One region of the Aminobacterium sp. EBM-42 genome, then DNA from elsewhere that is predicted to be linked to it. Evidence: predicted binding sites of a transcription regulator. Region 1 holds the regulator's gene; the other holds the start of a gene.
The links. Region 1 encodes HrcA, which represses chaperone genes, less so after heat shock. Its sites were predicted from a motif close to TTAGCACTCNNTNNNANNGAGTGCTAA; they were not measured.
Positions count from the first base shown of each region.

Region 2: groES (co-chaperone GroES) is a predicted target of HrcA. The motif match lies at 5,608-5,634, and genes of this name have one in related genera.

Region 1 is NZ_MPPC01000025.1:39,712-46,572, forward strand. Features, by position in the region: gene dnaK (molecular chaperone DnaK) at 1-1,733, opposite strand, end outside; gene BUC50_RS07545 (nucleotide exchange factor GrpE) at 1,792-2,403, opposite strand; gene hrcA (heat-inducible transcriptional repressor HrcA) at 2,424-3,443, opposite strand; gene BUC50_RS07555 (histidine phosphatase family protein) at 3,623-4,273, shown strand; gene folP (dihydropteroate synthase) at 4,360-5,583, shown strand; gene folK (2-amino-4-hydroxy-6-hydroxymethyldihydropteridine diphosphokinase) at 5,583-6,074, shown strand; gene BUC50_RS07570 (hypothetical protein) at 6,094-6,849, shown strand.
Region 2 is NZ_MPPC01000017.1:94,795-101,655, reverse strand. Features, by position in the region: gene BUC50_RS05200 (molybdopterin-guanine dinucleotide biosynthesis protein MobB) at 64-711, opposite strand; gene BUC50_RS05195 (AI-2E family transporter) at 721-1,872, opposite strand; partial or broken gene guaA (glutamine-hydrolyzing GMP synthase) at 1,942-3,474, opposite strand; gene groL (chaperonin GroEL) at 3,603-5,240, opposite strand; gene groES (co-chaperone GroES) at 5,278-5,568, opposite strand; gene tsaD (tRNA (adenosine(37)-N6)-threonylcarbamoyltransferase complex transferase subunit TsaD) at 5,772-6,785, opposite strand; gene BUC50_RS05170 (hypothetical protein) at 6,792-6,861, opposite strand, start outside.

The DNA.
Region 1 (6,861 bases):
GCATTTGCCTGGCTATACAACCGCTCAGAAAACTCCTGAATTTCTTTTATCAAGGTTTCCTTGGCAGCTTTCATCTTCTCCAGATCGCCGCTTTCAAGAGCTTTCTTTATCTCTTCAACAGCTGTATTGATCTTGCCCTTCTCTTCAGCTGAGATTTTGTCGCCATGATCCCGGATAAGTTTTTCTGCCTGATATATTATGCCGTCTGCCTCATTTTTGAGTTCAGCTGCTTCTATTCTCTCCCTATCTTCACTTTCGTGCTCTTCTGCCTGGCTTTTCATCTTCTCTATTTCTTCATCAGAAAGCCGTGAAGACTGAATGGTGATCCGCTGCTCCTTGCCTGTGCCTTTATCTTTTGCTGAAACGTTAAGAATTCCGTTTGTATCGATATTGAAAGTCACTTCTATCTGGGGAACGCCCCGAGGAGCTGCCGGAATCCCGTCGAGCACAAAGCTTCCAAGTTTTACATTATCTGCCGCCATAGGGCGCTCTCCCTGCAATACCAAGATCTCTACCTGGTTCTGATTATCAGCCGCAGTGGTAAAGACCTGGCTCCGTGATGTAGGGATGGCTGTATTTCGTTCGATGATCTTGGTAAACACACCGCCAAGGGTCTCGAGACCTAAAGAGAGAGGGGTTACGTCCACGAGAACTATATCATGATGGTCTCCCGTCATAATAGCACCCTGAAGAGCGGCGCCAGCCGCAACGCATTCGTCTGGATTGATGCCTTTCGTGGGTTCTTTGCCAAGAAGATCCTTAATTTTCTTCTGCACCATGGGCATTCTGGTGGAACCGCCAACGAGCAATATCTTATCCAAATCCTTTGCGGAAAGGCCTGAATCGCTCAATACCCGATTTACAGGACCTTCCACCCTGGCCATAAGGTCCTGAGTCAGCTCTTCGAACTTGGCCCGGGAAAGGGACATTTCGAGATGTTTAGGCCCAGTTTCATTTGCCGTAATAAAGGGCAGGGATATGGTAGTTTCCGGCATGGAGGAAAGTTCTACCTTGGCCTTCTCCGCCGCTTCTCGCAAGCGCTGCAGCGCCATGCGGTCATTCTTCAGGTCAATGCCTTCCAGTTTCTTGAATTCAGCGACCATCCACCCTACGATACGACTATCCCAATCGTCGCCGCCCAACATATTGTCGCCGGAGGTGGCAAGCACTTCGCACACGCCCTCACCTACGTCAAGAATGGATACATCAAAGGTTCCGCCGCCCAGGTCAAAAACAAGCAGCTTGCTTTCTCCCTGCTTTGAATCTCCATAGGCAAGGCTTGCCGCGGTGGGTTCATTGATAATCCGAAGCACTTCAAGTCCGGCAATGGTACCGGCATCCTTCGTCGCCTGGCGCTGAGCATCGGTAAAATAAGCCGGAACCGTTATAACTGCCTTTGTCACAGGTTCGCCAATATAATCCTCAGCATCCCGTTTCAATTTCTGCAGTATCATGGCAGAAATCTCCTGTGGAGTGTAGGCTTTGCCGTCAATCTGAACTGTTTTTTCACTTCCCATGTCCCTTTTAATAGAAAGGATGGTGCGATCCGCATTAACGATGGTCTGCCGTTTGGCCAGCTGACCAACGAGCCGTTCCCCATCCTTAGTGAAAGCTACCACTGAGGGCGTTGTTCGCGCCCCCTCCGCATTCGATATAATAGTTATGTTATCTCCTTCTTTAACAGCTATACAGCTGTTGGTCGTTCCTAGGTCTATTCCCACTACCTTTGACATACATATCACCTCTAGAAAAGAGTATAATTCTCTGCGAAATTCTTAATTGAGCTCTATACTAAGCATCTTGATTCGCTTCTTTGTTTCCTCTATATTTGCCAACCTTAACTCTGGAGGCTCGAATCACCTTGTCGGCCATTCTGTAGCCTTTCTGAAGTTCCAATATAACAATCCCATCTTTTTCAGGATCTTCCACATCCTCTATTCCTACGGCCTCGTGGCAAGCCGGAGAAAAAACTTCTCCCTCTGTAGGGATCTCAGAAACCCCAACACTCTCAAGCACCGATAGGAATTGGCGGCGAACCATAGCAACTCCCGTTCGAATATCCTGTTCCTCAGTTTTCTCTGACTGGCTCAAAGCCCTGTCGAGGTTATCGAGAACTGGCAAAAGCAGCAAAACAATCCGCTCTCCAGCCAAACGAATGTACCGTTCCTTTTCTCTATCCACTCTATTTTTGAAGTTATGGAAATCGGCTCTGGCTGAGGCGGCAGCAGTTCTCAATGCTTCATTCTCACTTTTAAGCTCTTCTATAACTTTTTCCATTTCTTCTTTTTCCCTTGTTACAATTTCAAGGATCTTTTCTTGAGGAAGCTCTGCAGTCTCTACCTTTTCTACTGCCTCTTCCATAGGAGAATCCTGAGCCTGAAAATCCTTATCTCCAGGGGTCATAGAACACAAACCTCCTTATTTTATGAATTCGTATCGTCTTCTTCAATATCTGCCATCATCGCTTCAAGAACAGCAATGGTTTTTTCATAATCCATTCTCATGGGGCCAATAATGCCCAAAACAGTTTTGCGCCCTCTCTTGCGGGACGGAACCATAAGAACAGAACAATTTTGCATGCCGACTTCCAGGTTTTCGTCCCCGATAGTCACGCAGACTTCTCCGCCAACTGAGCATCGCCCCACCATTTCAACGAGGGACGACTCTTCCTCGAGAAGGGATATCACGGCCTGAAGTTTGCTGACATCCTGAAAATCCGGCAAGCTTAAAATATGCTGAGCGCCGCCAGTAAAGAGCTTGTAATTATATTTTTGTAATAAGGCGTCCATCTGAAGGATTGCGGCACGGCATGCACTGGAAAGCTTTTCAAGCCCCTCGAGTACGTAAGAGTACAACACTTCGCGGACTTCTGACCACGGATGCCCCACAGCTACCATGTTAATCCGCCTAGCCAGCTCATCCAGAGAATCCTGTGAGAGTTCGCAAGGTAACGTTACCGTATTATGGTGGACAAGCCCGCCTTCGAGAATAAGTATGACCAAAACGGCATTGCCACCAAGACACAAAAAATCAACCCTCTGTATCTCCACTTCGTGAAGGGAAGAAATAGCAGCCACTCCCACATAATTTGTAACACGACCGAGAAGTTGAGAGGCATATGAAAGAAGGGATTCTATCCCCTGCTTCTGATCGCTTATGCCATTCCGCCAGTGTTCAAATCCTATTGGGGGAACCCTTCTTCTATGTAATATGGAATCAACGTAAAGGCGATAGGCCCTGGATGTAGGAAGACGCCCTGCAGAAGTATGAGGCTGATAGAAGTACCCCATCTGCTCAAGATCGTACATTTCATTACGAACAGTAGCGGCACTGCACCCTCTCAGATATTTACGGGCAATAGTTCTGGAACCAGCAGGCTCTCCAGTCTGGATATACTCATATACAACGGCTAGAACAATCTCGAGTTGCCGCTCGGTAAGCATGAATCTCCCCTCCTTTTGAGGGTGTATTAGCACTCTGTGTCAATGAGTGCTAGCCTCACTATTTACAAAAGGTAGATTATCAACCCTTAGAAGTATTGTCAAGACTGGTCAACCTTTTTGTTCTTCCTTCAATTTTCTGTTATAAAGGTTGACATAGATAACAATAAGGAGGCTTTATGATGGCTACCCAATATAAACATACGACAATTCTTTTAGCCCGGCACGGAGAATGCCAAGGGAACAGAGAGGAACGATTCAGGGGTCGGATCGACTACCCACTGAATGAACGGGGGCTGGAACAGGCAAGAGATCTTGGGAAAGCCATCATCCCCTTCTCCCCTTCGGCTATATATTCGAGTCCGCTATTGAGGGCACGGCAGACAGCCTCTGAAATAGCTGACGCCTGCAGCAAGAATGAAGTTATGATTCATGAAGGGCTCAACAATATATATTTTAGCAGCTGGGAAGGACGTCTCAAATCAGAGATTGCTTTTGAATACTCCCATGAATGGAATATATGGTTGACCAGCCCTGAAAGGCTTGCCCTGCCTGGGGCCGAAACACTCATTGAGATACAGCAGCGATCTTTTGCTGCTCTAAAGGAACTTGTGGTAAAACATGAAGGAACAACCTTTGTCCTCGTTTCCCACCGCACTGTTCTTAAACCCCTTATCGCCGCTTGTCTGGGAATACCTGTACCCTATTTCTGGAAAATACATATGGACACCGCTTCATACAGCGTCCTTATCTATGACCCTAAACGAGGATACGGCCTTTTCTGTTTAAATCAGACATCCCATCTAAAGAAGGTTGTCACCGAGTGGATTTAACCTTTTTCTTGACCTCCTCATCAAGAGGACTTATTATCTTTGTGCTTCACCTTCTTTAAAAATATTCTGAGAAAGGGATCTGTGCATTGGCTACATACGAATTAAAGATACTTAATAGCGACGATCTTTTATCATTAATAGCAAAGATCGGAGCTGACCCCCGATCCGCGGCGTACTTTTTGCCCAAAAGGGAAGTTCTTTCCTTTTGGATCCCCCAGGTCGATTTTCGCGCAGCCGCCTATTTAAAGCAGGAAATGCTCGCCCGAGGGGGCGATGCTATAGTGCACCGCAACGTTATTGATGGAAGAACGAAGAGAAGCGACGTTCTGTTAATTGGAACAGAAGGCCAGTACAAGGCTATCTTCCCCAAGCTGGAAGCCATGTCATGCTGGGGACTTGATACACTGCGCAAAGCCCTTTATGCCGCCTTTCGGAAAAGCCATATTGCCGCGTGGGACATTACCCTGCCAGGCGGCCGCACCCTTGGTCTCGGCAAAGGGAAAACGAAGATCATGGGCATCCTTAACATAACTCCGGATTCCTTTTACTCAGACAGCCGGCTTTTCACTGCCGACATAGAAGAGATTCTTATAAGGGCTCAAAAAATGATCGACGCGGGCGCCCATATCCTCGACATAGGGGCAGAGTCTACCCGACCCGGATCCGAACCAATTTCAGAAACAGAAGAAAAAGGCCGTCTGCTCCCAGTACTTCGAGCTCTTAGAAAAAAATTTCCTGAACAGGTTATCTCTGTAGACACGTATAAAGGGAATATCGCAAGGGTCGCAGCAGAGAATGGAGCAGATATCATTAATGATATATCAGGGTTTACCCTCGACAGCGACATGCTTCAGGCAGTTGCCGAAACAGGGCTTCCCTATGTGTTGTCCCATATCCAAGGCACACCCCAAACCATGCAGTCAAATCCTTTTTACAACAATGTCGTTGAAGAATCCATTGATTATTTTGAAAAGAAACTCCAAGAACTGGAAAATGTGGGGGTTTCGGCAGATCGCGTTATAATTGACCCTGGGATCGGATTTGGGAAACGTTTACAGGACAATCTCCGTATCCTTAAGTCTATCCAATCCTTTCGAAGTCTTGGGCGCCCACTTCTTATAGGTCATTCAAGGAAAGGATTTATCAAGAACATCCTTAATAAAGAAAACCCTGAGTCACGCCTTTATGGGACCATGGCCGTTTCTGCCTATTGTGCTGGAGAAAAGGTTGAACTTGTGCGGGTTCATGACGTAGAGGCAAGCCATGACGTTTTAGAAGTGATCGATGCCATAAGGGAGGCAGAATTGTGATGCGCCTAGCGCTAGGTATTGGAAGCAACGTCGGCGACCGAATGAATAACTTGAGGAAAGCAGTACAGCTTCTCAAGGAAAAGGGCGTTGTCATCATTGCTAAAAGTGACATTTTTGAAACGGCGCCTATGGGAGTGACAGATCAACCCCGTTTTTTAAACGCCTGTATCGTTGTTGATACAAAATTTGATCTTGAAGAGTTACTCTCCGTTGTAAAGTCTATAGAACAGGAAATGGGACGTGTCCACAGATTGCGATGGGGACCCCGGGAAATAGATATCGATCTTTTACTTCTGGAAAACGGTGAAGTGCTGGATAGCTCAACGCTCAAGGTTCCCCACCCGGAAATGCATAAAAGAGCTTTTGTTCTTATGCCCCTTGCGCAAATAGCTCCGGATTGGATACATCCCCTGTTGAAGGTTTCTGTAAAAAAACTGGCAGAAGATATTCACTCGCAAGATGAAACATTGCTAAAAATATCCAGTCTGTAGCAGGAGGTGTTTGGCGTTTATGCAATGTAAGAAGATTTGTAGAATTGCCATCATAGTAGCGGCAGCTAGCCTTCTTCTTTCTCTCTCTGCCCTGGCAGCGGCAAATCCGCTCCAGGTATACTCAGTGCCAGGACATCCCCTTGCGCTGACAGTTCAGAATAGAAAAGGGATCATAGAAGAGGCCTGGCTTAGATCTCCTGCGGGCCTCCATCCCCTCAAGATCCTTCAGGGCAAGCGAATCACAGACAGCACCTGGTGTTTACCTATAGCGGACAATGACTTATGCGCAGATCTCATCTGGAAACTTTCTTTTACAGATCCTGATACGACAAAAAGTTATTTCCTCTGGATCACTGCCCTTACGGAAACTCCAAGGGCATGGCTTGCCGTCACGCCGGCAGGACGGTCTCGCTGGGACTCATTGCCTCTTCATTTAACCATACCAGACGATGTCTTTCTTTACATGTCTCCTACTCTTCCTGCCTATGCTGAACTGGGAGACCTGGAACAAAACAAATTACCCCTTCTGACTTTTGTATACACTGTTGGACTCACACTAGACGGGCCTAATTTTGTCCTCGTCCCAGAAGTTTATCGCCAGCTTCTGCCCATTGCTGATCTCGTTCGCAAAGCTGAAATAAATAGCACCATTCGATCAGGCTATGACAGGCTTTATGATGATTTTGAGAAAATGGGGAAGGGGCAATCACCTTCCAGAGAAGCGATCATTAATTTTAATTGGAAAAAGGTCCTCAGCATAAATTGGCAAAACTGACCCCCGGCTGCG
Region 2 (6,861 bases), on a different contig from region 1:
CAACTATGGCCAAAAACTCAATCAATTATAGTAAGGAGAGCTAGCAAAGACAAGTGATAAAACCTATTTATCTTTTTCTTTCTTTATAGATATTGCAATATCTCCATTTAATTTATCAATTTTCTTGAGCGAAGAAAGCATCCCCTTGATTCCCCCCTCTATGAAATCGGAAACAAAGGGTCTTAGAGGAATTTTTTCTCCTTCGATTATTAAAGATAGCCGTTCAGAAGACCTTTCATACAATGCGATGATAAAATCAGCAATAGAAGACTCTTCTCCAAAAGAAAAAAAACGTTTGGTGTCATCTCTCCCCCCTTTTTTTGCTGGTATTGCTTCATAATATGCGACTATGCCAGGAATGTTCCCGGGACATGTATCCGCTTCCCCCAGCCATATTTTATGACAGGGAAAGGATTTCCCACCTTCTAGAAGTAGAATGTCAAAGTTGCTCCCTATTCTGTTTTGAATGTCATAGATCGATATCTCTCCAGGCTTTTCATACCGACACCCATCAACACCCCAATAAAGAGCGGGAATCCCCTGCGACAAGACCTTTCCTGTGTCTGTGTCCATTGGCGATAGAACTTTTTCATGAGAATGCTTTATATACCCAACATGGATCCCTGCCTCTTTCAGATACTTGAGCAATAAAAGGCAAAGTTTCGTTTTGCCGCTATTTTTCATGCCGGAAACAGCAAAGATATAAGCCATTGTTAAGGATCACTCCTCTTTTTTCTTCAGCGATACGGCAGAAGATGGTCTAATCCCATATTCTCTGATGTAGTTTTTCCAAATATTACGGTAGCTGTCAAGAAGAAAAATAAAAAGACTTATGACCAATGGTCCGAGGAAAAGACCGAGGAACCCCCATGATGCCAGACCACCAACAACACCTATAAAAATGATCAGGACATGGGCCTTTCCTCCACCAGAAATAAATATGGGGCGGATAAAATTATCGACCATGCTCACAACTATTAATCCCCAAATGGCGAGAATGAGCGCTTCTTTGATCTGCCCGCTGTAAAAGAGGTATATTGCGCCAGGTCCCCAGACAAGGGGCGTTCCTATAAAGGGGATCATGGCAAGCAAGGCCATTACCGCGCCAAAAACGGCCGGACTGGGAAGTCCTACATACCACCAGCCTAAAGCTCCAAGAAAGCCCTGCACTCCTGCAGTCAGGGTAATGCCGTAAATGACAGCCTGAAGAATTTGTTTCGCTCTGTTAAAAAAAGCCTCTTTCTCTTTTAAAGGGAGGGGAACGATATCATTGACATAGTCAAGAATGATATGGCCGTCCCGGATCATAAAAAAAGAGGCTACAACAATCACTATAAGCTGATAGAGAATGCGAATGGTATCCCCAAGAAAGGATCGCGACAGGGTAGCCAGCGTTGAGGCTATCCACGAACCAACTTGTTCTATTACGTTGACGAGAAAGGGGTATTCAGCCAAAAATGGACGTATTCTCTCTGCCAGGACGTCGGGAAAGAAAACACTCATGATAGTCTTCCCCTGCTCTACATTCACTCTCGAAAGCACTGTAGCAAGATGCCCATATATTCTAATGCCCTCTCTAGCAAGGGTTACTCCTACAAAAATTGACGGAACCACGATCAGAACAATAATCACTGCGGTTGTTAAAGAAGCTGCTATATTAGCATATTTTTTCTTAAGAATTTTTTCATAAATCAGGGTGTAAAAAGGATAAACAAAAAAAGACAAGATCGCAGACCATGCCAGTGGCCGAAGAAGATTAAATGATACCAGATACGCAAGAGCCCCCAAGGCTAAAAACACAACCGTAAAGGGCAGAAAAAAACTTCTAATCCGTTTATAGGGACGCCTGCTCTCATACGCCAAAAGTCTCACCCATTTCAGTTTTTTTACAGAAAAGACGCAGTCATACGGCTGCGCCTTTCCGTGCAAATCTATTACTCTTTATTCCCACTCTATTGTAGAGGGCGGCTTGCTGGTAACATCTAGCACAACTCGATTAATGCCTTTGATAGAATTACAAATACGTCTTGCTGTCCTATCGAGAACATCATACGGAACTCGAACCCAATCAGCCGTCATTCCATCACTTGATTCCACTGCCCTAAGGGCGACAACTTCTGCGTATGTTCTTGAATCTCCCATTACTCCAACGGTCTTTATTGGCAAAAGGACGCAGAAGGACTGCCAAACTGTAAAGTATGTCTCGCTTTTTGAAAATTCCTCCCTGAATATTTCATCTGCCGCCCTTAATGTATCAAGACGGTCCCGAGAAATCTCGCCAAGGCAACGAACAGCTAGACCTGGCCCTGGAAAGGGCTGTCTGTTTACAATTTCTTCCGGAACGCCAAGCAACGCACCTATGGTTCGAACTTCGTCTTTGAATAGATCCCTTAAGGGCTCAAGTACTTTTAATTTCATATCTTCCGGCAAACCACCAACATTATGGTGGCTTTTAATGACTGAGGCCCCTTTCCCTTTGTGCCCGCTTTCTATGACATCAGGATAGAGAGTGCCTTGAAGCAACCATTCTGCATTGTGTATTTTGGCTGCCTCTGCCTCAAACACTCGTATAAATGTTTCACCAATAATCTTTCTCTTTTGTTCTGGATCAATAACTCCTTTTAATGCGTCAAGAAAACGGTTACTGGCATCCACATAGTGTACATTTAGATCAAGCTGTTTGTACTTTTCAAGAACCCGCTCCGCCTCACGATGTCTTAACAATCCATTGTTCACGAAGATACATTCAAGGCGATCGCCAATAGCCTTTGATGTAAGGACAGCTGCAACAGTAGAATCAACACCCCCTGAAAGACCGCATATGACCCTGGCGTTTTCTGTCTTCTGCTGTACATCTTTTACCATCATATCGATCCAGCTTCCAAGATCCCAATCGCCAGTGCAGCCACAAATGTTAAAAAGGAAATTGGACAGGATCGTGATCCCGTTTTGTGTATGTGCTACTTCTGGGTGGAATTGCAGTCCCCAAATGCCCTTTTCTTCTATAGCAAAGGCTGCAGGAACGCCGCCATCTGTTTCTGCCAAAAGCAGTGCTCCATCAGGAAGTTTAGCAATATGGTCTCAATGGCTCATCCACACCTCAAAAGTTCCAGGAGCACTTTTGAAGAGCAAAGAATTTAAATCTTTCAATGAGATGGCGGTCCTGCCATACTCTCGGCTCGAACCAGACTCGATCTGCCCACCGAAAAGTTTCGCAATCAGCTGCATTCCATAGCAAACCCCTAATATGGGGACTCCAAATTCAAAAAGCTCCATAGGAACCGTTGGACTATCTTCGTCCATGACACTCTGGGGCCCGCCAGATATGATAATGCCACGTGGCTTGCGTTGGCGAATATCATCTATGCATACATCCCAAGGGATAATTTCGCTATGTACTTTCAGTTCCCTGATCCTCCTGGCAATCAATTGAGTGAACTGAGAGCCACAGTCCAGAATTATGATATTATCCATTTGCATTCCTCCGAAAAAGAACTAAATTCTCAAGGTAAATACGTTATATGAATTATATTACCAGAAAGGGAAGAAGTGTAAAAGAAAAAGCCCCCACAAAGTGGGGGCTTCCATCTTTATAACAAATTCTAGTACATGCCTTCCATGCCGCCCATTCCGGGGCCGCCAGGCATGGGACTTGCACCCTTGGGTTCCGGCTTATCGGCAACAATAGCTTCAGTAGTCAGAACCATGGCTGCTATGGAGCCAGCATTCTGCAAAGCGCTCCGCGTAACTTTAACGGGGTCTATTATTCCGGCTTCAATCATATCTACATATTCGCCAGTAGACGCATCAAGACCATTCCCAGCTCTTAAGCCGCGGACTTTCTCAACAATGACATCGCCCTGGAATCCTGCGTTTTGGGCGATAAGGTGCAGGGGAGACGAAAGGGAACTCAGAACAATAGTTCCACCTGTTTTTACATCACCATTAAAGTTCTCGAGGAATTTCTCGAGGGAGGCAATGCAGTTGATTATGGCTACGCCGCCACCCGCTACAATACCCTCCTCTACTGCAGCCCTTGTAGCATTAAGTGCATCTTCTATGCGGTGCTTCAGTTCTTTCTGCTCAGTTTCGGTAGCGGACCCCACCTGTATAACGGCCACGCCGCCAACGAGCTTGGCAAGGCGTTCCTGTAGTTTTTCTCTATCGTAATCGGACGTAGAGTCTTCAAGTTCGCGTTTGATCTGGGCTGCCCGTTTGCGGATCTCGTCTGGATTACCAGAACCCTCAACGATGGTCGTCTCTTCTTTGGTAACACGGATTTTCTTTGCTTTACCAAGCATGGAAATGTCAGCGCTATCAAGCTTAATGCCTACATCTTCACTCACAACCTGACCACCAGTTACAATGGCGATATCGCTAAGCATGGCTTTGCGGCGTTCACCAAAACCAGGGGCCTTCACTGCAGCGACCTGCATAACGCCCCTCAGTTTGTTAACTACAAGGGTGGCGAGAGCTTCTCCCTCCACATCCTCAGCAATAATCAGAAGAGGTTTACCAGTCTGCACTACTTTTTCAAGCACTGGGAGAAGGTCTTTTATATTGCTGATCTTTCCATCGTGAATAAGGATATATGCATCATCAAGAGCGACTTCCATTCTCTCAGGATCTGTCACCATGTAAGGGCTGATATAGCCTTTATCGAACTGAAGTCCCTCGACCATTTCAAGAGTTGTTCCAACAGTCTGGCTGTCTTCAACAGTGATAACGCCATCCTGTCCGACTTTTTCCATGGCTTCTGCTATAAGCTGGCCTATGCCGGAATCGTTAGCGGAAATTGCGGCGACCTGGGCAATCTTATCACGGTTCTTAACGGGAATAGCCATTTTTTTCAATTCATCCACCACAAAGTCGATGGCTTTCTCTATGCCCTGTCTCATAAGCATCCCATTGGCACCAGCAGCAACGTTCTTCATGCCTTCGCGAATGATGGCCCTGGCAAGAACTGTAGCGGTAGTAGTTCCGTCTCCAGCAACATCGTTTGTTTTAGAAGCTACTTCTTTAACAAGCTGAGCGCCTGTATTTTCAAAAGAATCTTCAAGATCGATCTCTTTTGCGATGGTAACACCATCATTTGTAATCGTGGGTGAGCCAAACTTCTTCTCAAGGACAACGTTCCGTCCTTTGGGCCCAAGGGTAACCCCCACTGTATCAGCAACTTTATCAATACCACGCAGCATGGCGTGGCGGGCTTCTTCACTAAAAGTTAGGATCTTCGGCATTTTTGTATTCCTCCCTTAAAGATCTAATTCTCGTCTCTTACTTTTCAACAATCGCAAGCACATCGCGTTCGCTGAAGATGATGTATTCGTCTCCGTCAAGCTTCACTTCAGTTCCAGCATATTTGCTGAAAATGATGCGGTCGCCAACCTTAACTTCAAGAGGAAGCTTCTGGCCGTTTTCTAAAACTTTTCCTGTGCCAACTGCTACAACTTCTCCCTCTTGAGGTTTCTCTTTTGCAGTGTCTGGAAGAACAATTCCTCCCCTTGTCTTTTCCTCCTGATTGATGACCTTCACCACGAGACGATCACCAAGCGGTTTTAAATTCATTCGAAAATCCCTCCCTATAATAATATCCTGTCTCGTATATTAGCACTCCTTGTCATTGAGTGCTAACCGAACGGCTTAGATATTAATTGCCCTACTTTTGAATCTCAAGGATAACTAGAAGCGTTTAGCCATGTTTATTCATGATATTATCCTATTAACTCTTAATTTCTATCTTTTTCTTACTTTTTTAATTTTAATAAGCGCTAAACCAGCGGCCATGAAGGATTGGGGGTTAAAAAAAGGTCGGAAATAAGGCCTCTTTTATACCCGTTATATGCAGCAGCTGCTATCATTACCCCATTGTCCGTACACCTTATTGCTGGTGGAATAAACACATTCCAGTCTTTCTTTCTCTGTAAAGCGTTTCGTAATCCTCGATTGGCAGCTACTCCCCCTGATATAGCAACTTTTCGTATGCCCGTCACTTCGACGGCTCGTTCCACTTTCGTCATCAAAGCCTCCACTGCCGCTTTCTGAAAAGAAGCGCAAAGATCAGCGATAGGAAGATCAACACTTTTTTCTTTCAAATCTTTTACCGCCCATAGTACCGCTGTCTTTAAGCCGCTGAAACTAAAGGCAATCTCGTCACTTGATCTTAAAGGAACGGGAAAGGAAAAGGCTTCGCTATTTCCCTTATGGGCAAGAGAATCGATAATAGGGCCTCCAGGATAACCAAGGCCCAATAGTTTGGCTACTTTATCATAAGCTTCTCCAGCAGCATCATCTCGCGTAGCTCCCAAGAGACTGTAGTTCCCAAAATCCTCTGCTAAAATTATTTCTGTATGCCCGCCAGAAACAATAAGACAGATGAAAGGGGGTTCCAGATCAGGAGAAGCAACTACATTCGCAAAAAGGTGCCCTTCAAGATGATTAACGCCCAATATGGGAAGATGCCATGTCTGAGCAAGAGCTTTGGCTGTCATAACCCCTACAAGAAGAGATCCCATAAGCCCTGGCCCGGCAGTTACTCCAATTAGTGACAGCTCCTGGGCAGGATCGCTAACTCCCGCATTTTCCAACGCTCTGTCGACCAAGGGAAGAATCGCCTCAAGATGTTTTCTCGAAGCAAATTCCGGAACTACACCGCCGAAGGGAGCATGATCCTTAATCTGGCTTGATATCAAATCAGCCTTAACATCCCTTTGTCCATCTAGTATTGAAACAGCCGTATCATCGCAGCTGCTCTCTATCCCTAATGTTAAAAATCGTCTTTCCACTCATTGTCACCTCTTTGGAACATTCAGCTCTCCAGAAAAATCACCCAATGAAATAAGAATATTCCGGCCCTTGGGA